2 regions of the Kitasatospora sp. NPDC058243 genome follow, and region 2 is predicted to be linked to the other one. Evidence: riboswitches for the same ligand, from Rfam matches in the RefSeq annotation. Region 2 holds a riboswitch; the other holds the start of a gene.

Region 1 (12,825 bases), on a different contig from region 2:
GTTGCCGCATCTGCACGGCACCGTGGGGGCCGGCGGCGCGGGGGACTCGGGTACGGCCGCCGGACCGCCTTGCAGCCGGTCCGGCGGCAGGTGAACGGGTGGGGCGGTGGTCAGGTGATGGCCATGAAGCTGCCGACGTTCACGTTCTCCCGGGCCCCGTCCGGGTCCAGCAGGGAAGAGATCCTCGACCGGCAGTTGCGGTCGGTGAACAGCCGGATGGGGCCGCTGGTGAAGTTCACGATCGTGGTGTCGTTGCCGAGGCCGCGGTGGCACTCGCCGGGCACCGGGTCCGTGACCTCCTCCCGTTCGCCCCCGCGATCCATGATCACGACGCCGGGGGCCGCCGAGGCCGTGGAGGGGCTGACCAGGGACAGGGCGAGGACGCCGGCGGTGACCACGACCGCCGCGCGCGGGCTGAAGCGCAGGTGCATGAGGGGACTCCCGTGCTGGGTTCGTCAGGGGGCATCGACGGGAGCCCGGGAACCCCGCGTCGCGCGGCTTCCCATGACTCCCGATCACCCGTTACCCCGCCCCGGCACTGCCTCCACCGGGCCGTCCGGCGCTTCACCCGAACGGGGTTCGCCCGCGCACCCGGCGACCGGTTCCGGGGGAGCGGGAAGTCGGACGGGCCGACTTCCCGCTCCCCCGGCTGCACACACTGATCCGAAAGGCAGGACTTAACCGGTGCGGCCGAGGGAGTCGATCCAGGTGCGGATCGCGGCTGCCGTGGTGGCGGCGTCCTCCCGTGCCAGGGAGAGGTGGTTGCCGGGCACCTCGACGCGCTCGTGTGGCAGCGGCCAGGACGTGCGCCAGGAGTCGCCGTCCGCGCGCGCCGCCATCAGCGGGGTCGGGCGCGCGGCGCCGATGAGGAGGGTCGGGGTGTTCACGGGCTCCGGGCGCCAGTCCAGGAAGAGCCCGGTGTAGGCGCCCATGGCCGCGACGGCGGCGTCCTCGTCTCCGGTGGACCCGTCCGCGCTCACGTCCGCGGCGAGGTACGGGGCCGGTGGGGCGGCCAGGGCGGTCAGCCAGTCCGTGGAGTGGTTGCCCTGGTGGACGAGATACGTGTCGATCAGCACTTGCCCCAGGGGAGCGGATCCCCTGAGTTCGAGGCGTCGGGTCACGGCGTGCGCGACGGCGCCCCCGGCGGAAGCACCGACCAGGACGACGGGCCGGTTGCCGACGTGCCGCAGCACCGTCTCGGTGTGGAGGCGGGCGAGCGTCTCCCGGTCGGCCGGAACGGCGTACCCCGCGCCGATGCCCGGGTGTGGGAACTCCAGGACCTCCAACTCGCCATCGAAGCAGGCGTGCAGGGCCTCGAACCCGCCTCCCGGGAATGCGGGGAGCGGACGGTGGTCGGGGAAGAAGACCACGACCGGGGAGCCGGCGCGGCCCCGGGCCCGGCGCAGCGGCGGCACGGCGTGCTCCGCGGCGTCGTCGGCGCCGAACGTCGCGGCGGCCGAGGAAGCCGCGACCACCAGGTGCATCGCGGCCGCCGGCCGGCCCTGCTCGCAGAGCGCGCGGTACAGCGCCGCGAGCGTCTGCGCGGGACGGCCGGTGGGTGGTGCGGGCCGGAGGCCGGGGCGCTCACGTGGTGTGCCGTCGGGCAGGTTGTCGGGCAGGTTGTCGGGCAGATCGTCGAGCAGGTCGAGTACGTGACTGGCGAGGTCCTCGATCGCCGGGTGCTCGAACACGACGGCCGCGGGCAGCCGCAGGCGCAGGGCCGTACTCAGTCGGCTGCGGAACTGGACGGCCGTCAGGGAGTCGAAGCCGAGCTCGGCCAGGGTCCTGCCGGCGGGCAGGTCCTGCGCGCCGGAGTAGCCGAGCACCGCGGCCACGTCGCCGCGCAGCAGTTCCGTGAGCGCGGCCCCGCGCTCCTCGGCGGGCAGCCCGGCCAGCAGCGTGCGCCACGCCCCGGGCTCCGAGCCCTCCCGGCCGCCCGGCGGCGGTTCGGTCTCACCGCTCTGCACTTCGGCGGCGGGCCGACCGTGGCGCGCCAGGTCGCGCAGCGGCGCCGGTAGTTGCCCTGCGGCGGTGCGCAGCGCGGCCCGGTCGAGCAGGACCGGCGCGAGTACGGGGGCTCCCGTCCGCAGTGCCGCGTCGAACAGGGCCAGTCCTTGGGCGGGGGTGAACGCCCGGACCACGTCGTCGGGCCTCGGGTGCCCCGCGCCCTCGGTCAACTGGGCTGCCATGCCCGCATCGTGTCCCCACATGCCCCACGCCAGCGAGACGGCGGGCAGGCCGGCGGCGGCCCGGTACTGGGCGAGCGCGTCCAGGAACGAGTTCGCCGCGGCGTAGTTGCCCTGGCCCACCCGGCCCAGCACGCCCGAGATCGAGGAGAACAGGACAAAGGCCGACAGGCCCCGGTCGCGGGTCAACTCGTGCAGGTGCCAGGCCGCGTCCGCCTTCGGCCGCAGGACCGCCGCCAGCCGCTCGGGGGACAACGCGGCCAGCGCTCCGTCGTCGAGGACCCCGGCGGCGTGCACGACGGCGGTCAGCGGGGGGTCGCACTGCTCGATCAGCTCGGCGAGCCGGGCCCGGTCGGCCACGTCGCACGCGACGATCCTGACCTGCGCGCCCCGCTCCGCCAGACTCGCGCGCAGGGCGTCGGCGCCCGGTGCGTGCGGGCCGCGCCGCCCGGTCAGCAGCAGGTGGCGGACCCCGTACGCGTCGACCAGGTGCCCGGCCAGGTCCGCGCCCAGTGCTCCGGTGCCGCCGGTGATCAGCACCGTGCCGTCCGGGTCGAAGGCACCGGAGCGGCGGGGCTGGGCACTCTCGGCCGGCCAGGGCTCGGGCAGGTGGACCGTCGCCGGGACGCCGACCAGCCGCGGCACCGTCGCCCGCCCGGCGCGCAGGGAGAGTTGGGGCTCGCCGCTGACGGCCGCCGCGGGCAGCAGGCGCAGGGAGGCGGGGTCCTCGTCCACGTCGATCAGGACCACGCACCCCGGCAGCTCCGACTGCGCCGTACGCACCAGCCCCCAGACCGCGGCTCCCGCCAGGTCCGGCGTGGGTGCGGTGGCGTTCCGCGTCACCACCACGAGCCGCGAGCCCGCAGTGGCCGGATCGTCCTGCCAGTCCTGTAGGGCCTTGAGCACCCGCGTGGTCAGCAGGTGGACGTCGGCCAGTGGGTCGCGGTCCGTTTCCGATTCCGAGCCGACGGCGGTGACCGCCAGGTGGCGGGGCGGGGTGGTGGCGTCCGCGCCGGCCGCGGGCGAGGACGGGCCGGCGAGGGGGACGAAGGCGCCGAGGTTCAGTTGGTCCGGCCCGAGGACCGTCCAGCCCGCCGACTGCGGTGCCCGGCCGGGCAGTGCGACGGGGACCCAGTCGGGGCGCAGCAGGGCGCGCTGGGCGATGTCCTGCCCGGGATCGCGGTGTCCGGCCGGAAGCTCCCTGGTGGAGAGGGAGTTGACGCGGGCCACCAGGCGGCCCGCCGGGTCGGCGAGCGTGATCGAGAGCGCGCCGCCTTCCGAGGCGGGGCCTGCCTCGCCGACCGGCGCGATCCGCACCCGCACCGTCGACGCCTCGGCGGCGTGCAGGCACACGCCGCTCCACTGGAACGGCACCCGGGCGCCGCCCGCGCCCCCGCCCGCGCCCGTGCCCCCGCCCGGGTCGGTTCCCGGGGCGTGCGCGGCGAGCATCGAGGCGTGCGCGGCGGCGTCCAGGAGCGCGGGGTGGATGCCGTACCGGTCCGCCTCGGCCGTCCACGGCTCGGGCAGCCGGACCTCCGCGAACACCTCCGCACCCCGCCGCCACAGCGCGCGCACGCCGCGGAACGCGGGCCCGTAGGCCAGACCGCGCCCCGCCGCGGCTTCGTAGGCGCCGGTGGGATCGATCTCCGCGGCGCCGGGCGGCGGCCACTGCGTCAGGCCGCGCCCCTCCGGTGCCGTGCCCGGCTCGGGCGTGCGGGCGAGCAGGCCGGTGGCGTGCGGCGTCCAGGCTGGCTCGGCGGGCTCGGCGGGCTCGGCGGGCTCAGCGGCCTCCACCGGTCGCGCGTGGATCTCGACGGACCGCCGACCGGAGTCGTCCACCGCCCCCACCACGACCTGGACCCGTACCCCCGCAGCGGGCAGCGCCAGCGGCCGCAGGATCACGAGCTCCTCCAGCGTGCCGCAGCCGGCCGCGTCGCCCGCGCGCACGGCCATCTCGACGAACACCGTCCCCGGCACGAGCGGCGCCCCGCCGACGACGTGGTCGGCGAGCCACGGCTGGGCGCTCGCCGACAGCAGGCCGGAGAGCACCGTGTGCCCGGTGCCCGGCACCTCGAACGGCGGGCCGAGCAGCGGATGCTCGCCGGGGCCCGGGTGGGCCCCGGCCCCGGCCCCGGCCGGGCGCGGGGGGTCCAGCCAGTACCGCCGGCGCTGGAAGGCGTAGGTCGGCAGCTCCACGCGCCGCAGCCCGCGCCGCAGCCCGCGCTCCGCGAACACCGCGGGCCAGTCGACGCCGGCGCCGCGCACGTGGAGCCGGGCCACGGCCGCCAGCAGCGTGTCCGGCTCCCGCTCGCCGTCGCGAGCCGCGAAGGCGAACACCGGGCCGCCGCCGTCCTGGAGCACCGGGCCGCCGTCCTGGACGGCCGGGCACTCCTGCGCGTAGGCGGTGAGCACGGGCTGCGGGCCGAGTTCCAGGAAGCCCCCGACGCCGTTGGCGCCCAGCCACTCCACGGCCTCGGCGAACCGGACGGGAAGCCGCGCGTGCCGCACCCAGTAGTCCGCGGAGCCCAGTTCCTCGGGCGCCGCCCGAGATCCCGTCACGGTGGAGACCACCGGGATCCGCGGCGGCCGGAACTCCAGCGTCTCGGCGACGCGGCGGAACTCGTCGAGCACCGGGTCCACCAGCGGCGAGTGGAAGCCGTGGCCGACCTTGAGCCGCGTGCTGCGGCGGCCGCGGGCCTCGAACCGCGCCGCGACGGCGAGCACCGCGTCCCGCGCGCCGGAGACCACCACCGCGCGCGGTCCGTTGACCGCGGCGATCGCCACGCGGTCGGCCACGTCCACGAGTTCGGGCAGGACCTCGTGCTCCGCCGCGTCGAGGGCCACCATCGCCCCGCCGTCGGGCAGCGCCCGCATCAGCCGCCCGCGCGCCGCGACCAGGCGTACGGCGTCGGCGAGGTCCAGCACTCCGGCGACGTGCGCGGCCGCCAACTCGCCCACGGAGTGCCCCGCCAGGAAGTCGGCCCGCACGCCCCAGGACTCCACCAGCCGGAAGAGCGCCACCTCGTAGGCGAACAGGGCGGCCTGGGTGAAGTCCGTGCGGTCGAGCAGGGCGTCCGGCGAGCCCGGCTCGGCGCGGATCACCGTGCGCAGCGGCCGGTCGAGTTCGCCGTCCAGCGCGTGGCAGACCTCGTCGAAGGCCTCGGCGAACGCGGGGAACGCCTCCCGTAGCTCCTCGCCCATCCGAGTGCGCTGCGCGCCCTGCCCGGTGAACAGGAAGGCGGTGCGGGTGCGCGGGTCGGCCAGGCGCGTCAACGCCCCGGCGCCGGGCGTGCCGTCGGCGGGCGTGCCGTCGGCGATCGCCCGGAGTCCGGCCAGCATGCGCTCGCGGTCCGCGGCCGGCACCATCGCCCGGTGCGTGAGCGCCGACCGCGACACCGCCAGCGAGAAGCCCACGTCCGCCGGCGAGAGGCCAGGCCGGGCGGCGACGTGGTCGGCCAGCCGTCGTGCCTGGGCCCGCAGGGCCGCCTCGTCGGCCCCGCCGACCAGCCACGGCACGGCCGCTGGCATCGCCGGCCCCTGGGGCCGCGCGGGTTCCTGCCGCGGGGCGCGGTCGGCGGCGGCCGGCTCCTCGATGATCACGTGCGCGTTGGTGCCGCCGATCCCGAAGGCCGACACGCCGGCCCGGCGCGGCCGGCCGGCGGGCGCGGGCCACGGCCGGGCGGCGGTCAGCAGCTCGACCCGGCCCGCCGACCAGTCGACGTGCGGGGTGGGGGCGGCCACGTGCAGGGTCCGGGGCAACTCGCCGTGCCGCATGGCCTGGGCCATCTTGATGATCCCGGCGACTCCGGCGGCGGCCTGGGTGTGCCCGAGGTTGGACTTGACGCTGCCCAGCCACAGCGGAGGGCCTTCCGGCCCCCGGCCCCGGCCGTAGCCGGCGAGCAGCGCCCGCGCCTCGACGGGATCGCCGAGCGCGGTGCCCGTCCCGTGCGCCTCCACGGCGTCCACCTCGTGCGCGCGCAGCCCGGCATCGGCCAGCGCCAGCTGGATCAGGCGCTGCTGGGCGCGGCCGTTGGGCGCGGTCAGGCCGTTGGACGCGCCGTCGGAGTTGACGGCGCTGCCGCGCACCACCGCCAGCACCGGGTGTCCGTTGCGGCGCGCGTCGGAAAGCCTCTCCAGCAGCAGCACCCCGGCGCCCTCGGCCCAGGCGGTGCCGTCCGCCGTGGCCGAGAAGGACTTGCACCGGCCGTCGGGCGCGAGGGCGCGCTGGCGGCTGAACGCGACCAGCGGGTTGGGCGTCGCCATCACCGTGACGCCGCCGGCCAGCGCCAGCGAGCACGCGCCCGAGCGCAGCGCCTGGGCCGCCTGGTGCACGGCGACCAGCGAGGACGAGCACGCCGTGTCGACGGTGATCGCGGGCCCGCGCAGGCCGAACACGTAGGAGAGCCGGCCGGAGGCCACGCTGCCGGCCGAGCCCAAGGCGAGGTGGGCCTCCAGTTCGTGCTCGGTGAAGCGGGAGGCGTAATCGCCGTACATCACCCCGAGGAAGACGCCCGTGTCGCTGTCCCGGACGGACGCCGGGTCGATCCCGGCCCGCTCCCACGCCTCCCAGGTGACCTCCAGCAGCAGCCGCTGCTGCGGGTCCATGGCGAACGCCTCGCGCGGCGAGATGCCGAACAGGCCCGCGTCGAACTCCGCGGCGCTGTGCAGGAATCCGCCGCTGCGGGTGTAGCAGGTGCCGATCCGGTCCGGGTCGGGGTCGTAGAGGGCGGCGAGGTCCCAGCCCCGGTCGGTCGGCAGGTCCGAGATCGCGTCCGTGCCCTGCGACACCAACTCCCAGAGCCCTTCGGGGGATTCCACGCCACCGGGGTAGCGGCAGGCCATGGCGACGATCACCACCGGGTCCCGGTCGTACGGGTCCTCCGGCTCGGCGGTCCGCGGTGCGGTGACGGCCTCGGCTGTGGGTACGGCAGGCTCGGCGGTGAACAGTTCGGTGTGCAGGTGGCGGGCGGCGGCGGCCGGGGTGGGGTGGTCGAAGACCAGCGTCGTCGGCAGGCTCAGCCCGGTCGACGCCGCGAGCCGGTCGATCAGCTCGATGGCGCCGAGCGAGGTCAGCCCGAGGTCCGTGAACGAGCGGTCCGCGAACGGGCCGTCCACGAAGGAGCCGCCCGCCCCGGGCCCGCTCTCCGGCGCCCGTCCGCAGACCCGGGCCGTCTCGGCGCACACCCTCTCGCACAGCGCGCGTTCCTGCTCCTCCCGGGGCAGCGACAGCAGCCCGTGCTCCAGGGAACCCCCGGCCGGGGCCGGGGCCGGCGCCGCAGCCGGGTCGCTGAGCACCGCATGGCGGACGATCTTGCCCGACGGCGTGCGCGGGACGGCCGCGATCTCACGGACCTCGACGGGGACCTTGTGCTCCGCGAGCTGCGAGCGGCAGACGTCGAGCACCAGCCGCGGGTCCAGGCCTTCCGGGCCGGGCACCACGAAGGCGACCGGGACCTCGCCGAGGACGCCGTGCGGCAGGCCGAGGACCACGGCGTCCCGCACCCCGGGACAGCCCCGCAGGACGTGCTCGACCTCCGTGGGGTGGATGTTCTCGCCACCCCGGATGATCAGTTCGCTGACCCGGCCGGTGAGGACGAGGTGGCCGTGTTCGGCGCGACGGCCGAGGTCCCCGGTCCGGTACCAGCCCTCGCGCAGCGCGGCGGCCGTCGCTTCCGGCTGGTCGTGGTAGCCCGTCATGAGATTCGGACCGCTGACCCAGATCTCGCCCTCGCCGCCCGCGAGGACGTCGGCCCCGCTGTCCGGATCGACGACGCGGACCTCGACCCCGGGTACCGGCAGTCCGCAGGACCCGTCGACCCGGGGGCCGTTCGGGCGGGCCACCGCGATCGCGCCGCAGGTCTCGGTACTGCCGTAGACGTCGAGCAGCGGCGCGCCGAGCGTCTCCTCCACCGCCCCGCGCAGCTCGGGCGGGCACGGCGCGCCCGCCGTGACGCAGAGCCTCAGCCCGGGCCGCGGTGCGGGGAGCGGGGTGTCCTTCGCCGAGGACATCAACCGGTGGTACGTCGTGGGGACGCCGGCCAGGACGGTGAACGGCCCGCCGAGGGCGGCGCTCGGGGTGCGCAGCGTGCGCCACAGGTCGCCGGGCGTCAGGAACTCGCCGGACGTCAGCAGGTCGCCGGCGATCGCGGTGCTCGCGCCGACGGCCGTGGTGCCCAGGATCGCGAGGGAGTGCCCGAAGCTGTGGAACAGCGGCAGCGGCCACAGCAGCCGGTCCTCGGAGGAGAGCCCGAAGAGCGGCGCGTAGCAGGCCGCCACCGACCACAGTGCGCTGCGCTGTGTGGAGAGCACGCCCTTGGGGCGGTGGGTGGTCCCGGAGGTGTAGAGCAGCCAGGCCGGATCGTCGAGCCCCAGGTCGTCGGGGGCCGCGGGCCCGTCCCCGGTCGAGGCCGCAGCCTCGAAGAGGACGGTGCCGTCGGGGGCGTTCGAGGGGATCGGGCCCGCCCCGGTGAGCACGGTGTGCAGGCCGCGGTACGCGGCGCCGAGGCGGTGCAGCTGCGCGAGGTGCGCGGGGTCGGTGATGATGGCCGAGGCGCCGCTGTCCCGCAGGTAGTAGTCGAGTTCGTCGTCGGAGGAGCGGGGGTTGAGCAGGACACCGACCGCCCCCGCCCGCAGCACGGCGAGGCAACCCTCCACCAGCTCCACGCAGTTGCCCAGGCAGAGCGCCACCCGATCCCCGCGCCGGACCCCCGCCCGCACGAGCGACCCGGCCAACCGCCCGGTCCGCCGCTCCAACTCGGCGTAGCTGACGCCGCGCGAGAAGTCGTGGAACGCGACCCGCTCCGCCGACCGTTCGGTGTGCCTCTTCAGCAACTCCGGCAGCGGCCGCACCAGATCGTCATACCGCAGTTCACCACTCACGCCCCGGCTCCGACCTCTCGCCACTCGCGACCCACTCCCCCGTCGATCCCCTCCGTACCCAGTAACACGCGGGCACAGACCGAGTCCTGCGGACTCGCCGCAGCTGCGCTTGCGGCCGCCGAGGAACCGCGGCACTTCGAGGCAGCAATCAGGCCTCTGACCTGCGGAAACAGCAGCTCTCCAGCCCGGGAGGGCGCGAGGGCACAGCGCCGTGGACTTTGAGCGCTGCCCCCGATACCGCCCTCCCCGTCCGGCGCCCGTGTCAGGCTGGGGGAATGCTCTCCGACTCCGCCGCCCCCAACGCCTGGCACACCCCGGCCGAACTGGCGCCGCTCGACGGCAACGAGGCCTTCCGCGGCACCGATGCCGGGACGGTGCTGGACTTCTGGCGCTACGCGATGCCCGACTTGCGAACCAACACCACCCGGGGCCTGCTCGCGGAATTCCTGGTCCACCGCGCCGTCGGCGCTGTGGCACGCAACATGGAATGGGACAGCTTCGATGTCCTGACGCCTGACGGGCTCAGGATCGAGGTCAAGACCAGCGCCTACCTCCAAGCCTGGGGGCAGCGTCAGCTGTCGGAGATTCGCTTCTCCCGGCTGCGCGGACGCACCTGGACTCCCGAGGACGGTGACGCCGCAGAGCAGTCCTACAACGCGGATGTCTACGTCTTCGCCCTCCATATCGCGCTCACCCACGCCGACTACGACCCGCTCGACATCGGCCAGTGGCGCTTCTACGTTGCTTCCCGTGCTCTCGTGGAGGCCACCGGACAGGCCAGCCTGGGCCTTGCTTCCGTACGCCGGCTGTGTGGCGAACCCGTCGACTACGAGGAGCTCGCGGTCCGGATCTCGGCCTGCTCCCTCCAGTCACCCTCAACTGGCGGAGCCACCGAAGCTGCCACCGCCACTGCGTGACAGCGCGCTGGAAAGCCGGCAGGCCGAACACACACCTCCGTCAAGGCGCTGCCGCTGCCGGCGCTTCGCGTGGCCGGTGGGCGTCCTTGAGCCGGTCAGCACCGACCTGACCACGCCTGATACCTTGCCATCGCCGTGGTGTACGGGAAACCGGTCTGAGTCCGGTGCGGCCCTCGCCACTGTTGCCGCGGAGTTCCGCGGCCCTCGCTGACCGGCTTTTCCAGCGGTCAGGGCCACTGGGCGGGCTGGAAGAGCCGTCCGGGAAGGTCGGCTGCGGCGTGTTGATGCGGAAGCCAGGAGACCGGCCACGGCGCGACATGTTCCACGAGGGTTTTGGAGAACACGTGCCCAGCGGTCTGCTGTATCCGTTTCGATCGATATGTTCCGTTCGTCCCACAGGTCCGATACGTGTCGGCCGGGTGGTCGCGGCCGTCCTGTTCACCGGCGCGCTCGGGGCTTGCACCGGCGCCCCCGCGCCCGCCACGTCCGGCGGGGCGGCCGGAAGTGCCGCGCCGGTGAGCGTGGACAACTGCGGGACGACCGTGACGGTCGGCGCGCCGCCCGCCCGGCTGGTGACGCTCAACGAGGGTGCCACCGAGGTGGCCCTGTCCCTCGGCCTGCAGTCCCGCATGGCCGGTACCGCCTACCTCGACGATTCCGTCCCGGAGAAGTGGAAGGCGGCCTACGACTCCGTCCCGGTGCTCTCCAAGGACTACCCGACGAAGGAGAAGCTCCTCGCGGCCCGTCCCGACTTCCTGTACGCCTCCTACTCCAGCGCGTTCACCGACAAGGTCGCGGGCAGCCGGGACGAGCTGCGCGGCCAGGGCATCCCGTCGTACCTGTCCCCGTTCGGCTGCTCGGACAAGAGCCAGGTGCCGCCGACGACCTGGCAGGCGGTGTGGGGTGAACTGAACGACGTCGCCGAGGTCTTCGGTGTCACGGAGCGGGCCGCCGCGATCCAGCAGCAGCAGGAGCAGCAGCTCGCCCAGTTCACGGCGACGGCCGCGGGCAAGGGTCTGAAGGTCCTGTGGTACGACTCGGACACCAAGTCGCCGTTCGTCGGTGCCGGCCACGGCGGACCTCAGCTCGTGCTCGATGCCGTGGGCGCCCGCAACGTCTTCGGGGACCTGCCCGGTGGCTGGCAGAACGTGAGCTGGGAGAAGGTCGTCGCGGCGGACCCGGACGCCATCGTGGTCGCGGACGCTGGCTGGGACACCGCCCAGTCCAAGATCGACTACTTGGAGAACGACCCGGTGCTGAGCAAGCTCACCGCCGTGCAGCGCAAGGCTTTCGTGGTGGTGCCGTTCTCGGAGTCGACTCCCGGCGTGCGGCTCGCCGACGGTGCCGCCCGGGTGTCCGCAGGGCTGGGCCAGCTGCACCCGGGTTCATGACCACCGAACCCCGCCCCGTCGTGCGGCCCTCCGGTCCGGGCCGCGCGACGGCGGCCCTGGCCATCGGTGCGGCCCTGCTGCTGACCACCGTGCTCCTCGGCCTGGCCGTGGGCTCGCAACCCGAGCCGGTCCGGACGGTGATCGATGTCGTGGCGCGCCGTCTCGGGCTGGGCGGCCAGCACGTCACGCTGCTGGACGACCAGATCGTCTGGCAGTTGCGGCTGCCCCGGGTTCTGGGAGCGGCTGCCACCGGCGCAGGCCTCGCGGTCTGCGGCGCGGTGCTGCAGACGCTGACCGGGAACGACCTGGCCGATCCCTTCCTGCTCGGGATCTCCGACGGAGCCGCCGCAGGCGCGGTCACCGTGATCGTCCTCGGCGTCGGCGTGACCGGCGCCGTGGGCACCGGCGCGGTGGCGACGGCGGCCTTCGCCGGTGCCCTGCTCGCCGCCGCCGTCGTCCTGGCACTGGCCGGCGCCCGCACCCGGTCGCTACCGACCACCCGGACCGTGCTCGCCGGCATCGCGGTGGGGCAGATGTGCGGGGCCTACACCTCGTTCGTCGTGCTGGTCCTCGGGGACCGCAACGCGGCGCGCGGTGTCATGGAGTGGACGCTCGGCTCGGTCGCCGGCGTGCGCTGGCCCACCGCCGTCTTCCTGACCGCGGTCGCGCTGGTCGGCGTCACGGTCCTGGCCTCCTCGGCCCGCGACCTGGACGCCTTCGCCTTCGGCGAGACCACCGCCCGCTCCCTCGGCGTCCACGTCGAGCGCACCCGCTGGCTCCTCGTCGCCACCGCCGCGCTGGTGACCGCGTGCCTGGTCGCCAACACCGGCGTCATCGGGTTCCTCGGCCTGGTCGTACCGCACGTGGTCCGACTGGTCTGCGGCCCGCGCCACGCCCTCCTGCTGCCCGTGTCGGCACTGGTGGGTGCGTCCCTCCTGGTGGGCAGCGACATCGTGGCGCGCTCGGTCCTGCCCGACCGGGAGATCCCCGTCGGCGTCATCACGGCCGGACTCGGAGCGCCCTTCTTCGCCTGGCTGCTGTGGCGCCAGGGGCGGGCCGAGGGGGGACCGCAGTGACCGTGACGCCGCCCGCCGAGCTGCGCGCGGAGGAGCTCCGCGTGCGCATCGGCGGAGCCACGCTGCTGGACGCGGTCTCGCTCGCGTTCGCCCCCGGCCGGATCACGGGCCTGCTCGGGCCCAACGGCGCCGGGAAGACCACCCTGCTGCGCGCGGTCGCCGGACTGACCCGGCCGAGCGCGGGGCGCGTCCTCCTGGACGGAGAGGACCTCCACGCCCTCACGGCCCGCCGACGAGCACGACGGGTGGCCTTCATGGAGCAGCAGGCGGACACCCGGTTGTCACTGCCGGTCCGTCAGGTCATCGAGCTCGGACGCACGCCGTACCGCAGCCGCTGGCCCGTGCCGATGGACTCCGCCGCCGACGCCCACGAGCG
Region 2 (16,748 bases):
GTGCTGCACCGCAACGCCCGGCGCGGCGGCACCCGGCGGCTCGGTGACGAGGAGGTGGCGCGGATCCACGGCCGGATGGCCGGCTGGTACAACTCCGGGCTGCCGATCATCGACAACTCGTACCTGGACGTGGCCGGCACCGCCGCCGAGCTGGACCGCGTCATCCTGGCCCGGCTGATGGGCATGCCGGTCCGCTGACCTGCGACGATCCGGTGCTGTCGGCGCCGACTGCGATGATGTGCAGGTCCTGTCGAACCACCCCGGGGGAGCTGACGCCCGTGCCGGAAGGCCACATCATCCACCGCCTCGCCGCCGAGAACCGGAAGGCCTTCGGCGGCCGCCCGGTCGAGGTGTCCAGCCCGCAGGGCCGGTTCGCCGACGAGGCCAAGGCCATCGACGGGCAGCTGCTCACCGCGGCCGAAGCCGTCGGCAAGCACCTGTTCCTCGGCTTCGAGGAGGGCGGCTGGGTGCACGTCCACCTCGGCCTCTACGGCGGCTTCGCCTTCGGCACCGGGCCCGCGCCCGAGCCGGTCGGCCTGGTCCGGCTGCGGCTGGCCAACGACGACGGCTACGCCGACCTGCGCGGCCCCAACACCTGCGCGCTGGTCACCGGCGCGGAGAAGGCCGCCGTCGCCGCCCGGCTGGGCCCCGACCCGCTGCGCGCCGACGCCGACCCGCAGGCCGCCTGGCGCCGGATATCGGCCAGCCGGACGACCGTCGCCGCGCTGCTGATGGACCAGAAGGTGCTGGCCGGGGTGGGCAACGTCTACCGGGCCGAGGTGCTGTTCCGCCACGGGATCAACCCGCACCGCGCCGGCCGCGACCTCACCCGGGGCGAGTGGGACGCGATCTGGGCCGACCTGGTCGCCCTGATGCACGAGGGCGTCGGCGCGGGCCGGATCGACACCGTCCGCCCCGAGCACACCCCCGAGGCGATGGGCCGCCCGCCGCGCGTCGACGACCACGGCGGCGAGGTGTACGTCTACCGGCGGGCCGCGATGCCCTGCCTGGTCTGCGGCACCGACGTCCGGACGGAGCAGCACGCCGCGCGCAACCTCTTCTGGTGCCCCGCCTGCCAGGCGGCCTGACCAGGCACTGTCCAGTCGGTCAGCCGACGGCCGCGGTGGGCTCGTGGTGTTCGGCGGCGGCGCACGCGTCGAGGAGGGGGCGCATGGCCTCGTCCACGAGCCGGTAGCGCACGACCCGCCCGTCCTTGTCCCCGGTGACCACGCCCGCGGTGCGGAGCAGCCGCAGGGCCTGGGACACGGCGGGGTCGCGCATGCCGGTGGCGACGGCGAGGTCGGAGACGGCGAGCGGGCCGGCCCGGTGGAGGGCGAGCAGGAGGGCGAGCCGCCCGGGGTCGGCGAGCAGGGAGAACCGCTCGGCCCAGGTGCGGACGTGCGCGGGGTCGCCGATCGCGGCGATGGCCTCGCAGACCCGGTGTCCGTCGATGGTGCGGTGGCCCGCGCGGTCGGCCGGTACGAGATGCATGCGCACATTGTTGCAGGAGGGGGCCTGTGATCCTGGACACCTGCGCAGGTGCGCAGCCTTGCAAGGGTGGGTCCTGACCCCTACGGTGTTCCCCGCCGTGGTGCTCGGGAAGACCGGTGACGGATCCTCAGGGGTCCCAGTCCGGAGCGGCCCTCGCCACTGTGATCGGGCCATCGTGATCGTCGACGATGGAGAGACGTCCGTACCCACGACGCCACTGGGAGCCTCGCGCACCTGGGAAGGCGGGTACGGGACCCCCGTAAGCCAGGAGACCGGCCACGGCATCTCACGAAGTGTTTCCACGAGGTGCTGGAGCGTGACCCGAATGACCCTGCCCGAAACCGCCGCCGCCGAGGCGCCGGCGACACCGTCCGTGCTGCCCACGTTCCGCTGGAAGCGCGAGGACACCGTTCGCACGGCCGGGCTGATGGGGGTGATCCTGGCCATGCACGTGGTGGCGTTCGGGACGCTCATCTTCCTGGTCGCGCCCCACAACTACGCGGTCGGCACCCAGGTCTTCGGCGTGGGCCTGGGGATCACCGCGTACACCCTCGGCATGCGGCACGCCTTCGACGCCGACCACATCGCGGTGATCGACAACACCACCCGCAAGCTGATGGCGGACGGCAAGCGGCCGGTCTCGGTCGGCTTCTGGTTCGCCCTCGGGCACTCCTCGATGGTGGTGCTGATGGCCGCCCTGGTGGCGGGCGGCGCGCAGCTGGCCAGCACGCTGATGGACGACGACTCGACCACCCACAAGTGGCTCGGGATGGTCGGCACGACGGCCTCCGGCGCGTTCCTCTACCTGATCGGCGCGCTCAACCTGGCCGCGCTGCTCGGCATCCTCAAGGTGTTCCGGGCGATGCGGGCCGGGTCGTACGACGAGGCGCAGCTGGAGGAGCACCTCAACTCGCGGGGCTTCATGGCCCGGGTGCTGAACCGGGCGACCCGCTCGATCACCCGGCCCGGGCAGATGTTCCCGGTGGGCATGGTGCTGGGGCTGGGCTTCGACACCGCGACCGAGGTCACCCTGATGGTGATGGCCGGGTCGGGCGCGGCGGCCGGGTTGCCCTGGTACGCGATCGTCTGCCTGCCGCTGCTGTTCGCGGCCGGGATGAGCCTGTTCGACACCCTGGACGGGACGTTCATGAACTTCGCGTACCAGTGGGCCTTCGCCAACCCGGTCCGGAAGGTCTACTACAACCTGACGATCACCGGGCTGTCGATCGCGGTGGCCTTCGTCATCGGCACCATCGAGCTGGTCGGCGTGCTGCACGAGAAGCTCGATCTGACCGACCCGGTCACCGGCTGGATCGCGGGCATCTCGCTGGACAACGTCGGCTACGCGATCGCCGGGCTGTTCGTGGTGGTCTGGGCCGCGGCGATCGCCTACTGGAAGCTGGCCCGGGTGGAGAAGCGCTGGGTGGCCGCCGAGTAGTGACGGCTGCGAGCGGCGACGGCTGCGAGCAGCGACGGCGCCTCCCCTGGGATCCCGGGGGAGGCGCCGTTTCGTCGCTGCGGGGCGGTACGGGTCGCTGCCGGTCGGCGTTCCGTCGGTGCGGGGTTCAGTTCGGGCGGGCGGGGTTCAGCGCTCTTCGCGGAAGTCGACGTGCCGGCGCGCGACCGGGTCGTACTTGCGCAGGACCATCCGGTCCGGGTCGTTGCGGCGGTTCTTGCGGGTCACGTACGTGTAGCCGGTGCCGGCGGTGGAGCGGAGCTTGATGACGGGGCGCAGTTCACTACGGGCCATGGGTGTCCTCCCGGGTTGGCGGGTTGGCGGGTTGGCGGGTTGGCGGGTTGGCGGGGTGTTCGGGGCTGGGGCGAAACCGTACACCGAAATGGAAGTCATTTTCATCTGGTGTAACGTGAGCTCCGTCCTGCCCATTCCCGGACGTCAGGGAGCACCCATGTCCGCCCACTGCCAACTCACCGGCCGCAAGCCCGGATTCGGCAACGCGATCTCGCACTCGCACCGCCGCACCCGCCGCCGCTTCGACCCCAACATCCAGCACAAGCGCTACTGGCTGCCCGGCGAGGGCCGGTACGTCCGGCTCACCCTCAGCGCCAAGGGCATCCGCACCATCGACACGATCGGCATCGAGGCCGCCGTCGCCCGCATCCGCGCCCGAGGGGGGAAGGTCTGATGGCCAAGCAGAGCAAGATCGCCAAGAACGAGCAGCGCCGCGCCGTCGTGGCCCGGTACGCCGAGCGCCGCGCCGAGCTCAAGCGGATCATCGCCCACCCCGGCACCGCCCCCGCCGAACGCGCCGCCGCCCAGGCCGAACTCGCCCGCCAGCCCCGCGACGCCAGCGCCACCCGGATCCGCAACCGCGACGCCGTCGACGGCCGCCCCCGCGGCTACCTGCGCGCCTTCGGCCTCTCCCGGGTCAACCTCCGCGTCCACGCCCACGCCGGCCACCTGCCCGGCGTCCGCAAGGCCAGCTGGTGAGCGGCGTGGACGGGATCAAGCTGCCCGTGGTGGTCGTCGCCGGCCTGCACGCCGCCGAACGCCGCGCCACCGTCCGGGAGTTGGCCGCGGCCGCGGTGGACGCGGTGGTCCTCCACCACGACCTGCGGGAGGCCTCGCAGGGCGTCGTCCACCGCGAACTGCGCGACGCGGGAGGCGGGTTCGACGCCGCCGACGTCCCGCTGGTGAACGACTGCCCCTGCTGCGCCCTGCGCGAGGACCTGCTGCCGCGACTGCTGCGGATCGCCGACGAAGGCCGGTACGGACTCGCGATCGTCGAACTGTGGGGCGGCAGCGACCCGCACCCGGCCGTCGAGGTGATCGCCGGGGGAGAGGCGGACGGCCGCCACCTGGAGGACGCCGTCGAACTCGCGGGCGTGGTCACGGCCGTCGACCCGGACCGGCTGATCGGCGAACTCTCCGTCTCCGACGACCTGGTGGACCACGGCGAGCACACCGCCCGCCAGGACCAGCGGACCCGCGCGGAGGCGCTCGCCCACCAGGTCGAGTACGCCACCACCCTCGCCGTCCCGCGCGCGACGGCGCACACGCCCGGGCTCGCGCTGCTCCGCCAGCTCCACCCCACCGCCCGGGTCGTCCGGCTCGGCACCGGCGCGCTCACCCGGGCCGCCCTCGGCGGCTTCGACGTCGCCGCCGCCCGCGACCGGGTCAACCCGGCGATCGCGCTGCTCCCGCAGGAGAGCGACGAGGCCGGCGTCACCACGCTGGTCTGGGAGCGCCGCCGCCCGCTGCACCCCGAGCGGCTGCACCGGGCGCTGGAACTGCTCGTCCCCGCCGCCCAGCGCAGCCGCGGCCGCTTCTGGCTGGCCAACCGGCCCGACCTGATGCTCGCCTGGGACGCCGCCGGGGCCAACCTCGCGGTCGAGGAGTGCGGGCCCTGGCTCACCTCCCTGCCCGACGCCGCCTGGGAGCTCTACCCGCCCGCCCGCCGGGCCGCCGCCGCCCTCGACTGGCACCCTCTGCACGGCGACCGGGTGCAGCAGCTCAGCTTCACCGCCGAGGGCCTGGACGTCGACGGTGTCACCGGGCTGCTCGACTCCTGTCTGCTCACCGACGCCGAACTCGCCGCCGGCGAACCCGGCTGGAAGGCCCTGCCGGACGCCTTCCGGGACCTGCTCGACCCCGTTCACTGAGGAGCCGTCACTGTGCGTAAGCGACCGAACCCGCCCAAGGACCGGCCGAACCCGCTGTTCGCGGCCGGCGTCGAGTACATCGACTACAAGGACACCGACCTGCTGCGGCGCTTCGTCTCCGACCGCGGCAAGATCCGGAGCCGCCGCGTCACCCGGCTCACCGTCCAGCAGCAGCGCGCCGTGGCCAGGGCCGTCAAGAACGCCCGCGAGATGGCCCTCCTCCCGTACGACGCCGGCACCACCCGGTAGCCATCGCCGCCGGCACCACCGCCACCACCGTCACCACCGCCACCACCGTCACCACCGTCACCACCGTCACCACCGTCACCACCCGACAAGGAGCCCCCGATGGCCGTCCCCAAGCGCAAGACGTCCCGCAGCAACACCCGGCACCGCCGGGCCCAGTGGAAGGGCAAGGCCCCGAAGCTCGTCCCGATCACCCTCAACGGCCGCGAACTGCTCGTCCCCCAGAACCTGGTCCCCGCCTATCGCCGAGGCCTGATCGATCCGGAGGGGGCGTAGCGACCACAAAGAGGGCGTGCGGGGGCGGGAGCGCGCCCTGTCGGGGGTGCTCGGCGGGCGGATCGGGGTGGGGGTTCGTAGGCTCGACGCATGTCTGATGCGTACGCGGGTCGGCGGGAGCGGGTGAGGGAGCACTGCAGTGCGGCCGGGGCCGATGCGGCGCTGATCACCCGGGCGGCGAACGTGCGGTATCTGACGGGCTGCGCGCCCTGCGGGGCGACGCTGCTGCTGACCCGGGAGCGGGTGCTGCTGGCAGTGCCGGACGATCTGCCGCCGGACGACACCGGGGAGCACCTGATCGCGCCGGACGTCACCCAGGTGCCGGTGGCGGCCGCGGCGGACACCGCCCTGGCGGCGGCCGCCGCCGCCGCGCGACTGGGCGTGGCGGACCTCGCGGTGGAGGAGCACGACCTGACCGTCAGCCGCCACCGCGCGGTGGCGAGCCTGGCGGAGGGGGCCCGGCTGGCCGACCTGGCGCAGGTGGTCGAGCGGCTGCGGGTGGTCAAGGACGAGCACGAGATCGCCGACCTGCGGATCGCCGCCGAGATCGCCGACCAGGCGCTCGGCGAACTGCTGGAGTCGATCCTGGTCGGCCGCACCGAACGGCACCTGGCGATGGAGCTGGAACGCAGGATGATCGACCACGGCGCGGACCGGGCGGCCTACCCGGTGTCCGTCGGCACCGGCAGCCACTCCGGCCGGCCCGCCCACCAGCCGACCGACCGCCGGGTGGAGGAGGGCGACTTCCTCACCGTGGTGATGGGCGCCCAGTACCGGGGCTACGGCGTCTCCACCGCCCGGACCTTCGTGATCGGCGCCGCCCCCGCGCCCTGGCAGGTGGAGCTGCACCGGCTGGTGTTCCGGGCCCAGCGGGCCGGCCGGGAGGCGCTCGGACCGGGCGTGGAGCAGTACGTGCCCGACCGGGCCGCGCGGCAGATCCTGGAGGCGGCCGGCCACACCGAGACCTCCCCGCACCCGGTGGGGCACGGCATCGGGCTGGAGATCCGGGAGGCGCCGCGCCTCGGTCCGTCGGACATGGGTAAACTGGACAGCCGCGTGCCGGTCACCGTCGGCCCAGGGGTCCACCTCCCGGGCAAGGGCGGTGTCCGGATCGAGGACACGCTCGTGGTGCGCCCCCCAGAGGAGGGCGGGCCCGAGCTGCTCACCATCACCACCAAGGAGCTCCTCGCCCTGTGACCGCGGCCGCCCGTCGGCCGTCGGCGGCAGGACGCAAGCCTTGGTTCCTTGACAGCTATATCCAGGAGTAAGTGCGCCCGTGGCTTCCACGAACGATCTCAAGAACGGCATGGTCCTCAAGCTGGAGGGCGGCAAGCTCTGGTCCGTCGTCGAGTTCCAGCACGTCAAGCCCGGGAAGGGCCCGGCCTTCGTGCGCACGAAGCTCAAGGAGGTCCTGACCGGCAAGGTCGTCGACAAGACCTTCAACGCCGGCACCAAGGTCGAGACCGCCAACGTCGACAAGCGCGGCATGCAGTTCTCGTACAAGGACGGCGAGAACTTCGTGTTCATGGACACGGACACCTACGACCAGATCGTGGTCGAGCCGGCCGTCGTCGGCGACGCCTCCAAGTACCTGCTGGAGGGCTTCGAGGCCCTGGTCGCCATGTACGAGGGTGCCCCCCTGTACATCGAGCTCCCGGCCTCCGTCGAGCTGCTGATCTCCCACACCGAGCCGGGCGTCCAGGGCGACCGCTCCACCGGCGGCTCCAAGCCGGCCACGCTGGAGACCGGCGCCGAGATCGCCGTGCCGCTCTTCATCGTCACCGGCGAGAAGATCAAGGTCGACACCCGCGACGGCGGCTACCTCGGCCGGGTGAAGTAAGTCCGTGTCGGCCGCACGTAGCAAGGCCCGTACCCGGGCCTTCCAGATCCTCTTCGAGGCCGACCACCGCGGGGTCGACCCGCAGCGGGTCCTCGCGGACTGGGTGGCCCGCGCCCGCGAGCCGAAGCCCGACGAGGGCACCCCGCAGGTCGGCGAGTACACCATGGAGTTGATCGAGGGGTACGTCCAGCACGCTCGCCGGATCGACGACCTGATCTCGCAGTACGCGGTGGGCTGGACCCTCGACCGGATGCCGATCGTGGACCGCAACGTCCTGCGGCTCGGCGCCTACGAGCTGATCTGGGAGGACGGCGTCCCGGACGCGGTCGTCCTGGACGAGGCCGTGGAGATCGCCAAGGAGTTCTCCACGGACGACTCCCCGGCCTTCGTCAACGGTCTGCTCGCCCGCTTCCTGGAGCTGAAGCCGAGCATCCGCCGGTAGGTCGTGTGCCCTAGGCCCCGACCACCGGTGGCGGTGAAACCCGCAGAACGGCCGCCGGACCCGGATTCCGGGTCCGGCGGCCGTCGCGCGTTTCACCCGGGCGGCGTAAGGTGGTGCCCTACTCGTCAGTAACTTGGCGTTCGGAAACCGCAGTGAAGGGCAGGCCACCCCCCATGACCACCGCGACCCGCAGCGAGTTCGACCAGGGCATCGCCCTGACCCGGCACCCTGACGAGCCCGGCCGCTACGAGGCCGAACTCGGTGCCGGCTGGCAGATCGGCGGCGGGGTCAACGGCGGGCTGCTGCTCGCCGTCGCCGGACACGCGCTGTCGCTGGAGCACGGCGACCACCCCGACCCGGTGTCGATCAGTGGTTACTACCTGTCCGCCTCCACGCCCGGCCCGGCGACCGTCCGCACGGAGGTGCTGCGCACCGGCCGCGGGCTCTCCACCGGTACCGCCTCGCTCAGCCAGGACGGCGTGGAGCGGCTGCGGGTGGTCGCCAGCCACGGTGACCTCTCCACCGCCGACGGCGAGGTGCGCACCAGCGCCCTGCCGCCGCAGCTGCCGCCGCCGGATCAGTGCATCGGCGTCGAGCACGCGCCCCGGGAGCTGATCGCCCAGGCCGAACTGCTGGAGCGCTTCGACCTGCGGCTGGACCCGGCCACCATCGGCTGGGCGCTCGGGCAGCCGTCCGGCAACGGGCGGATCCAGGGCTGGTTCCGGCTCGCCGACGGCCGCGATCCCGACCCGCTGCTGCTCCTGCTGGTCGCCGACGCGCTGCCGCCGGTGACCTTCGACCTGGGCATGCCCGGCTGGGCCCCGACCGTCGAACTGACCGTCCACCTGCGGGCCAGGCCGGTCCCGGGCTGGCTGCGGGTCACCCACGCCACCCGCAACGTGGCCGGCGGGTACTTCGAGGAGGACGCCGAGGTCTGGGACGAGTCCGGCCGCCTGGTCGCGCAGTCCCGCCAGCTGGCCCGGGTGCCACGGAAGGCGTGAATCACATCGTCTTACCGTCGGTTACATTCCTGTGACACGCCGTACGTGTGCGGCGCGCGCGGATGGGGAGATAGACGGTCAGCGGCGAGCCGGCCGCTGACCGTCACCTGCCGACGCCAGGAGCCATTCGATGAGCCATAGTGGCCGCGCCCGCCGCAACTCCGACTGCACCGCCGGCGGCCCGCGACCCACGGTGCGGGCGCCGCACCAGCGGCGGCGGGTCGAGGGGGCCGAGCAGGCGTTCGTCATCGGGATCCTGACCAGCGCGGCCGACTTCGCCCGGGCCCGCGCCTGGGGGCTGTCGAACGCCGCCGACCACGAGCAGTACCTGGCCGAGACCGCCGAGCTGCTGGCCGACGCCCTGGAGCGCTTCGACACCGTGCGGGCCCGGATGTTCCACCCGCAGGACTTCGCGGAGTTCTGCGTGCTGCACGGGCTGGACCCGGCCGAGCCGCTCGCCCGCGACCGCTACCTGGTCAATCCGCCGTTGCAGACCCAGCTGTTGGCCTATCAGGGCGAGGAACTGGCCGGGGACTTCGTGCCGCGCCTGGTCCGGGCCCGGGAGAGCGGGCTGACGCTCTGCCACGCCGACCTGCTGCTGGACGGCGGCCTGTCCGGGGCCGCGGGCGAGGTCGACGAGGAGCACGCCCGCTGGGTGCGCGCCGCCCGTCAGCGCGGCGCCGAGGTGTTCCGCCGGATGCTGGTCGGCGCGGGCGCCGGGGTGTACGAGCTGCGGCTGCGGGTGGACGCGCCGGGCGGGCGGCTGACCGCGGCGGCCCGGGTGCTGCAGTGGGAGGACGGAGTGGTCCGGATCAACGACGAGGACCTGGAGCTGGTCTGCGCGGTGCTGTGCGCCGGATTGGCGCTGGAGCTGCCGGGGGTGGCGGTGCTGCACGGCTCGCAGGGCTCGGTGGCGGCGGGCGGCGCCCGCGGCGCAGCCGCTGACGAGCACTTCCTGCCGGCCTCCTGGGCCTGGTCGAGCGGCGGGCAGGACTGGGCGCCGGCTGCCGGGCCGGTGCGGTTGGACGGCGTGGCGGCGCAGCCCGGCTACAGCCTGGGGACGGTCTGCTGAGCCGGCCGTGGACGCGCGACGGCGCGGCCCCCGGGATGTGGGGTGCCGCGCCGTGACGTTTCTGCAAGGCCCGGGGCGTGGCCCGGACCGCGGACCGAGCCGACGGGAGCCGGTGCGGCGAGCGTCAGCTCGCCTCCTCCTCGCGCACCGCACGGCGCGCGTCGGGGTTCAGCACGCCCCAGGAGATCAGCTGCTCGGTGAGGATCGACGGCGACTGGTCGTAGATGACCGCCAGGGTGCGCAGGTCGTCCTGGCGGATCGACAGCACCTTGCCGTTGTAGTCGCCGCGCTGGCTCTGGATCGTCGCCGCGTAGCGCTGCAGCGGGCCGGCCTTCTCGGACGGGACCTGGGTCAGTCTCTCCAGGTCGAGCACCAGGCGCGGCGGCGGCTCGGCCGCGCCGCCGGGGGTGCCGCCGGGCAGCAGCTCCTGCACCGGGACGCCGTAGAACTCCGCCAGCTCGGCCAGCCGCTGCACGGTGACCGCACGGTCGCCGCGCTCGTACGAGCCGACGACGACTGCCTTCCAGCGCCCCTGGGACTTCTCCTCGACACCGTGCAGGGAGAGACCCTGCTGAGTGCGGATCGCTCGGAGCTTGCCCCCGAGTTGCTTCGCGTAGTCGCTGGACATTGATCTCCCCGGACGAGATTGCTTCGCGTTCAGTGGTGGGTCACGGACGATGGTCGACGCCGTTACCGGTGGGTTCGACGTCCGTCTCGTAACTCACTGTGAGGTTACGTAGAGTAAGGTAGCTGCGTCAAGCCGAATGGGGCAGTCGTGCGAATGGCCCGCATCCGCGGCGCGTCCGGGGCGTGAACCGGGCGAAGCGGAATGGTGCGTGTCCGGTTGCCTCCCGGCCCGCTGCTAGGATGGCTCGAAGCCCGCGCCCGGTCGGCGGGGGCAGTCCCAGACATCCTTTAAGGCCCGTCCAGTGAGGCGGGGAAGGAGGTCCGCTTCGGCATGACCACACACCAAGATTCGACGCCGCGACCGCCGCACCAGGTGCTGGACGGCACGGACATCGCCCGGGTCGTCACCCGGATAGCGCACGAGATCGTCGAGCGCGCCAAGGGCGCCGAGGACGTCGTGCTGCTCGGCATCCACACCAGGGGCGTCCACCTCGCCCGCCGCCTGCACGGCCGGCTGGCCCAGATCACCGGGCGCGAGATCCCGCTGGGTGCCCTGGACATCACCATGTACCGGGACGACCTGCGGCTCAAGCCCGCCCGCGCCCTGGAGCACACCGAGATCCCGTCCGGCGGCATCGACGGCAAGCTCGTCATCCTCGTCGACGACGTGCTCTTCTCCGGCCGCACCATCCGGGCCGCGCTCGACGCGCTGAACGACATCGGCCGCCCGCGCGCCGTCCAGCTCGCCGTCCTGGTCGACCGCGGCCACCGCGAGCTGCCGATCCGGGCCGACTACGTGGGCAAGAACCTCCCCACCTCGCTGCGCGAGGCCGTGCAGGTGCGCCTGTCCGACAGCGACGGCGTGGACGCCGTGCTGGTCGGCGACCGCGCCTACACCGATGCGTCGCGCTCCGCGCGCGATGAACAGGGTTCGCAGGCCCTGGCCTCCCAGCCGTCCGAACCGCACCTCCCGGAGTAGCCCGCGTGAAGCGCCACCTCGTCTCCGCCGCCGACCTCACCCGCGACGACGCGCTGCTGATCCTGGACACCGCCGAGGAGCTGGCCCAGCTCTCCGGACGGGCCGTCAAGAAGCTGCCCACGCTGCGCGGCCGCACCGTCGTCAACCTCTTCTTCGAGGACTCGACCCGCACCAAGACCTCCTTCGAGGTCGCCGAGAAGCGGCTCTCCGCCGACGTCATCAACTTCTCCGCCAAGGGCTCCTCGGTCTCCAAGGGCGAGAGCCTCAAGGACACCGCGCTCACCCTCCAGGCGATGGGCGCCGACGCGGTCGTCGTCCGGCACCACGCCTCGGGCGCGCCGGCCCGCCTCGCCCAGTCCGACTGGCTGCACGGCAGCGTGATCAACGCCGGTGACGGCACCCACGAGCACCCCACCCAGGCGCTGCTCGACGCCTTCACCATGCGCCGCCACCTCAACGCCGGGCTGGGCAACGACCTCGCCGGGCGCCGGGTGACCATCGTCGGCGACATCCTGCACAGCCGGGTCGCCCGGTCCAACGTGCACCTGCTGACCACCCTCGGTGCCCAGGTCACCTTCGTCGCCCCGCCGACGCTGCTGCCGATCGGCATTCAGAACTGGCCCTGCGAGGTCAGCTACGACCTGGACCGCGTGCTCCCCAAGACGGACGCGGTGATGATGCTGCGGGTGCAGCGCGAGCGGATGAACGCCGCGTTCTTCCCGACCGAGCGCGAGTACAGCCGCCGCTACGGCCTGAACGGCACCCGGATGTCCCAGCTGCCCGAGCACGCCATCGTGATGCACCCCGGCCCGATGGTGCGCGGCATGGAGATCACCGCCGAGGTCGCCGACTCGCCGCGCTGCACCGTGGTCGAGCAGGTCGCCAACGGCGTGTCGGTCCGGATGGCCGTCCTGTACCTGCTGCTCGGGGGAGCCACCCTCAACGACGCCCGCACCGACTCCGTGGAGACCGCTCAGTGACCACCTACCTGATCCGCAACGCCCAGATCCTCGGCGGTGCCCCGCAGGACCTCCACCTCGCCGACGGTGTGATCAAGGCGATCGGCACCGACCTGGCGGTCGAGGCGGACATCGAGATCGACGCCGGCGGCCTGATCGTGCTGCCCGGCCTCGTCGACCTGCACACCCACCTGCGCGAGCCCGGCCGCGAGGACGCCGAGACCGTGCTCACCGGCACCCGGGCCGCCGCGATGGGCGGCTTCACCGCCGTGCACGCGATGGCCAACACCACCCCGGTGGCCGACACCGCCGGCGTGGTCGAGCAGGTCTGGCGGCTCGGCCAGGAGGCCGGCTACTGCGACGTGCAGCCGGTCGGCGCCGTCACCGTCGGCCTGGAGGGCAACAAGCTCGCCGAGCTGGGCGCGATGCACGAGTCCGCCGCGAACGTGCGGGTCTTCTCCGACGACGGCAAGTGCGTGGACGACGCGGTGCTGATGCGCCGCGCCCTGGAGTACGTCAAGGCCTTCGACGGCGTCGTCGCCCAGCACGCCCAGGAGCCGCGGCTCACCGAGGGCGCCCAGATGAACGAGGGCCAGGTCTCCGGCGAGCTCGGGCTCGGCGGCTGGCCGGCCGTCGCCGAGGAGTCGATCATCGCGCGGGACGTGCTGCTCGCCGCGCACGTCGGCTCCCGGCTGCACGTCTGCCACGTCTCCACCGCCGGCTCGGTCGAGATCATCCGCTGGGCCAAGGCCAAGGGCTGGGACGTCACCGCCGAGGTCACCCCGCACCACCTGCTGCTCACCGACGAGCTGGTCCGCTCCTACGACCCGGTCTACAAGGTCAACCCGCCGCTGCGCACCGCCGAGGACGTCCAGGCGCTGCGCAAGGCGCTCGCGGACGGCACCATCGACGCCGTCGCCACCGACCACGCGCCGCACCCGGACGAGGACAAGGACTGCGAGTGGGCCGTCGCCGCGATGGGCATGGTCGGCCTGGAGACCGCGCTGTCGGTCGTGCAGCAGACCATGGTGGACACCGGCCTGCTGAACTGGGAGGGCGTCGCCGACCGCATGTCGCACCGCCCGGCCCGGATCGGCCGTCTCGCCGGACAGGGCCGTCCCGTCTCGGTCGGTGAGCCGGCCAACCTGGTGCTGTTCGATCCCGCGTACCGTGGTGCCGTGAACCCGGACAGCTTCGCCACCCGCAGCCGCAACACCCCCTACAAGGGCCTTGACCTGCCCGGACGGGTGCACGCCACCTTCCTGCGCGGGCGCGCCACCGTGCTGGCCGGCGAGCTGGCCGAGCAGGGCGGGGCGGCGTGACCGGCCCGGCCGCGCTCGCCCAGGAGCAGGCCAAGGTCACCAACTGGCCCGGGTACATCGGCTGGGCCGTCGGCCTGCTGATCGTCATCGGGCTCGTCTACTGGCTGATGCGGCAGGGCTGGAACTGGCGGCGCACCCTCCAGGCCGGCATCCCGCCGCTGCCCGCCGTGCCGGCCGGCGCCGGGCGGACCATCCTGGAGACCAGCGGGCGGTACCACGGCTCCACCACCGCCGGGAACTGGCTCGACCGGGTCGTCGCGCACGGCCTGGGCACCCGCAGCCGCGCCGACCTCACCCTCGGCCAGGACGGCCTGCTGGTGCGGCGCCCCGGTGACGTCGACCTCTGGATCCCGGCCGGGCACCTGACCGGTGCCCGCACGGACTCCGGGATCGCCGGCAAGGTCGTCCCGGCCGGGCTGCTCGTCGTCAGCTGGACGCACGAGGGCACCGAGCTGGACTCGGGCTTCCGGGCCGACCACCCCGACGAGCACGCCGCCTGGGTCGAGGCGATCGCCCAACTCGCAACACGTACGAAGACGAAGACGGAAGAGGCCGCTCAATGACCGCACCTGCCCCCACCACGCAGCGCCGACGGCGGGAGCGCACCCCCGCCGTGCTCGTCCTGGAGGACGGCCGGACCTTCCGCGGCGAGGCCTACGGCGCGACCGGCGAGACCTTCGGCGAGGCCGTCTTCAACACCGGCATGTCCGGCTACCAGGAGACCCTCACCGACCCGTCGTACCACCGCCAGGTGGTCGTGATGACCGCCCCGCAGATCGGCAACACCGGCTGGAACGACGAGGACGACGAGTCCAAGCGGATCTGGGTCGCCGGGTACGTCGTGCGCGACCCCGCCCGGGTGGCGTCCAACTGGCGCTCCACCCGCTCGCTGGACGAGGAGCTCGTCCGCCAGGGCGTCGTCGGCATCAGCGGCATCGACACCCGGGCGCTCACCCGCCACCTTCGCGAGCGCGGCGCGATGCGCTGCGGCATCTTCTCCGGCGAGGCGCTGACCGACCAGGCCGAACTGCTCGCCCGGGTGCAGCAGTCGCCCGAGATGAAGGGCGCCGACCTGTGCGCCGAGGTGGCGACCACCGAGGCGTACGTCGTGCCCGCGATCGGTGAGAAGAAGTTCACCGTCGCCGCGCTGGACCTCGGCATCAAGGGGATGACCCCGCAGCGGATGGCCGAGCGCGGCATCGAGGTGCACGTGCTGCCGGCCAACTCCACCCTGGAGGACCTCTACGCGGTCCAGCCGGACGGCGTCTTCTTCTCCAACGGCCCGGGCGACCCGGCCACCGCCGACCACCAGGTCGCCGTCGCGCAGGGCGTGCTGGAGCGCGGGACCCCGTTCTTCGGGATCTGCTTCGGCAACCAGATCCTCGGCCGCGCACTGGGCTTCGGCACCTACAAGCTCAAGTACGGCCACCGCGGCATCAACCAGCCGGTGCAGGACCGCACCACCGGCAAGGTCGAGGTGACCGCGCACAACCACGGCTTCGCCGTGAACGCACCGCTGGACCGGGTGAGCGACACCCCCTTCGGGCGGGTCGAGGTCTCCCACGTCTGCCTCAACGACGACGTGGTCGAGGGCCTCCAGGCGCTCGACGTCCCCGCCTTCAGCGTGCAGTACCACCCCGAAGCGGCGGCCGGCCCGCACGACGCGGCCTACCTCTTCGACCGGTTCGTCGAGCTCATGCGCGGCGACGACAAGCACAGCGCGAAGCTCATGGAGGGCCAGCGTGCCTAAGCGCACTGACATCAAGTCCGTCCTGGTGATCGGGTCCGGCCCGATCGTGATCGGCCAGGCCGCCGAGTTCGACTACTCGGGCACGCAGGCCTGCCGCGTCCTCAAGGCCGAGGGCCTGCGGGTCGTGCTGGTCAACTCCAACCCGGCCACGATCATGACCGACCCGGAGATCGCCGACGCCACCTACGTCGAGCCGATCACCCCGGAGTTCGTCGAGCGGATCATCGCCAAGGAGCGCCCCGACGCGCTGCTGCCGACCCTCGGCGGGCAGACCGCGCTCAACACCGCGATCTCCCTGCACTCGGCCGGCACGCTGGAGAAGTACGGCGTCGAGCTGATCGGCGCCGACGTGGTGGCGATCAACAAGGGCGAGGACCGCCAGCTGTTCAAGGGCGTCGTCGAGGCGGTCAACGCCAAGATCGGCCACGGCGAGTCCGCCCGCTCGGTCATCTGCCACTCGATGGACGACGTGCTGGCCGGCGTCGACACGCTCGGCGGCTACCCCGTCGTCGTGCGCCCCTCCTTCACCATGGGCGGCGCCGGCTCCGGCTTCGCCCACGACGAGGAGGACCTGCGCCGCATCGCCGGCCAGGGCCTGGCCCTCTCGCCGACCACCGAGGTGCTCCTGGAGGAGTCCATCCTCGGCTGGAAGGAGTACGAGCTGGAGCTGATGCGCGACAAGAACGACAACGTCGTGGTCGTCTGCTCCATCGAGAACTTCGACCCGATGGGCGTGCACACCGGTGACTCGATCACCGTCGCCCCGGCGATGACCCTCACCGACCGTGAGTACCAGATCCTGCGCGACATCGGCATCGCCGTGATCCGCGAGGTCGGCGTCGACACCGGCGGCTGCAACATCCAGTTCGCCGTCAACCCCGACAGCGGCCGGGTCATCGTCATCGAGATGAACCCGCGGGTGTCGCGCTCCTCCGCGCTGGCCTCGAAGGCGACCGGCTTCCCGATCGCCAAGATCGCCGCCAAGCTGGCCGTCGGCTACACGCTCGACGAGATCCCCAACGACATCACCGAGCAGACCCCGGCCTCCTTCGAGCCGGCCCTCGACTACGTCGTGGTGAAGGTCCCCCGGTTCGCGTTCGAGAAGTTCCCGAGCGCCGACGC

What was found. A riboswitch is a leader RNA that binds a small molecule or an ion and turns the genes downstream of it on or off. The one in region 2 is predicted to bind cobalamin.
Region 1: another riboswitch for cobalamin. It lies ahead of ACFVX9_RS35245 (ABC transporter substrate-binding protein); the one in region 2 lies ahead of ACFVX9_RS16270 (HoxN/HupN/NixA family nickel/cobalt transporter).

What each region holds. Positions count from the first base shown of each region.
Region 1 is NZ_JBHVWW010000082.1:14,971-27,795, forward strand. It holds gene ACFVX9_RS35230 (hypothetical protein) at 111-431, opposite strand; gene ACFVX9_RS35235 (type I polyketide synthase) at 678-9,065, opposite strand; gene ACFVX9_RS35240 (hypothetical protein) at 9,341-9,982, shown strand; cobalamin riboswitch at 10,102-10,307, shown strand; gene ACFVX9_RS35245 (ABC transporter substrate-binding protein) at 10,402-11,373, shown strand; gene ACFVX9_RS35250 (FecCD family ABC transporter permease) at 11,370-12,449, shown strand; gene ACFVX9_RS35255 (ABC transporter ATP-binding protein) at 12,446-12,825, shown strand, end outside.
Region 2 is NZ_JBHVWW010000020.1:93,169-109,916, reverse strand. It holds gene ACFVX9_RS16285 (AAA family ATPase) at 1-198, shown strand, start outside; gene ACFVX9_RS16280 (DNA-formamidopyrimidine glycosylase family protein) at 279-1,088, shown strand; gene ACFVX9_RS16275 (metalloregulator ArsR/SmtB family transcription factor) at 1,108-1,491, opposite strand; cobalamin riboswitch at 1,573-1,787, shown strand; gene ACFVX9_RS16270 (HoxN/HupN/NixA family nickel/cobalt transporter) at 1,817-2,929, shown strand; gene rpmG (50S ribosomal protein L33) at 3,077-3,241, opposite strand; gene rpmB (50S ribosomal protein L28) at 3,399-3,635, shown strand; gene rpsN (30S ribosomal protein S14) at 3,635-3,940, shown strand; gene ACFVX9_RS16250 (CobW family GTP-binding protein) at 3,946-5,112, shown strand; gene rpsR (30S ribosomal protein S18) at 5,125-5,361, shown strand; gene rpmF (50S ribosomal protein L32) at 5,461-5,634, shown strand; gene ACFVX9_RS16235 (Xaa-Pro peptidase family protein) at 5,725-6,831, shown strand; gene efp (elongation factor P) at 6,911-7,474, shown strand; gene nusB (transcription antitermination factor NusB) at 7,479-7,916, shown strand; gene ACFVX9_RS16220 (thioesterase family protein) at 8,090-8,917, shown strand; gene ACFVX9_RS16215 (hypothetical protein) at 9,048-9,989, shown strand; gene ACFVX9_RS16210 (transcriptional regulator) at 10,114-10,617, opposite strand; gene pyrR (bifunctional pyr operon transcriptional regulator/uracil phosphoribosyltransferase PyrR) at 10,948-11,595, shown strand; gene ACFVX9_RS16200 (aspartate carbamoyltransferase catalytic subunit) at 11,601-12,575, shown strand; gene ACFVX9_RS16195 (dihydroorotase) at 12,572-13,876, shown strand; gene ACFVX9_RS16190 (hypothetical protein) at 13,873-14,439, shown strand; gene carA (glutamine-hydrolyzing carbamoyl-phosphate synthase small subunit) at 14,436-15,626, shown strand; gene carB (carbamoyl-phosphate synthase large subunit) at 15,619-16,748, shown strand, end outside.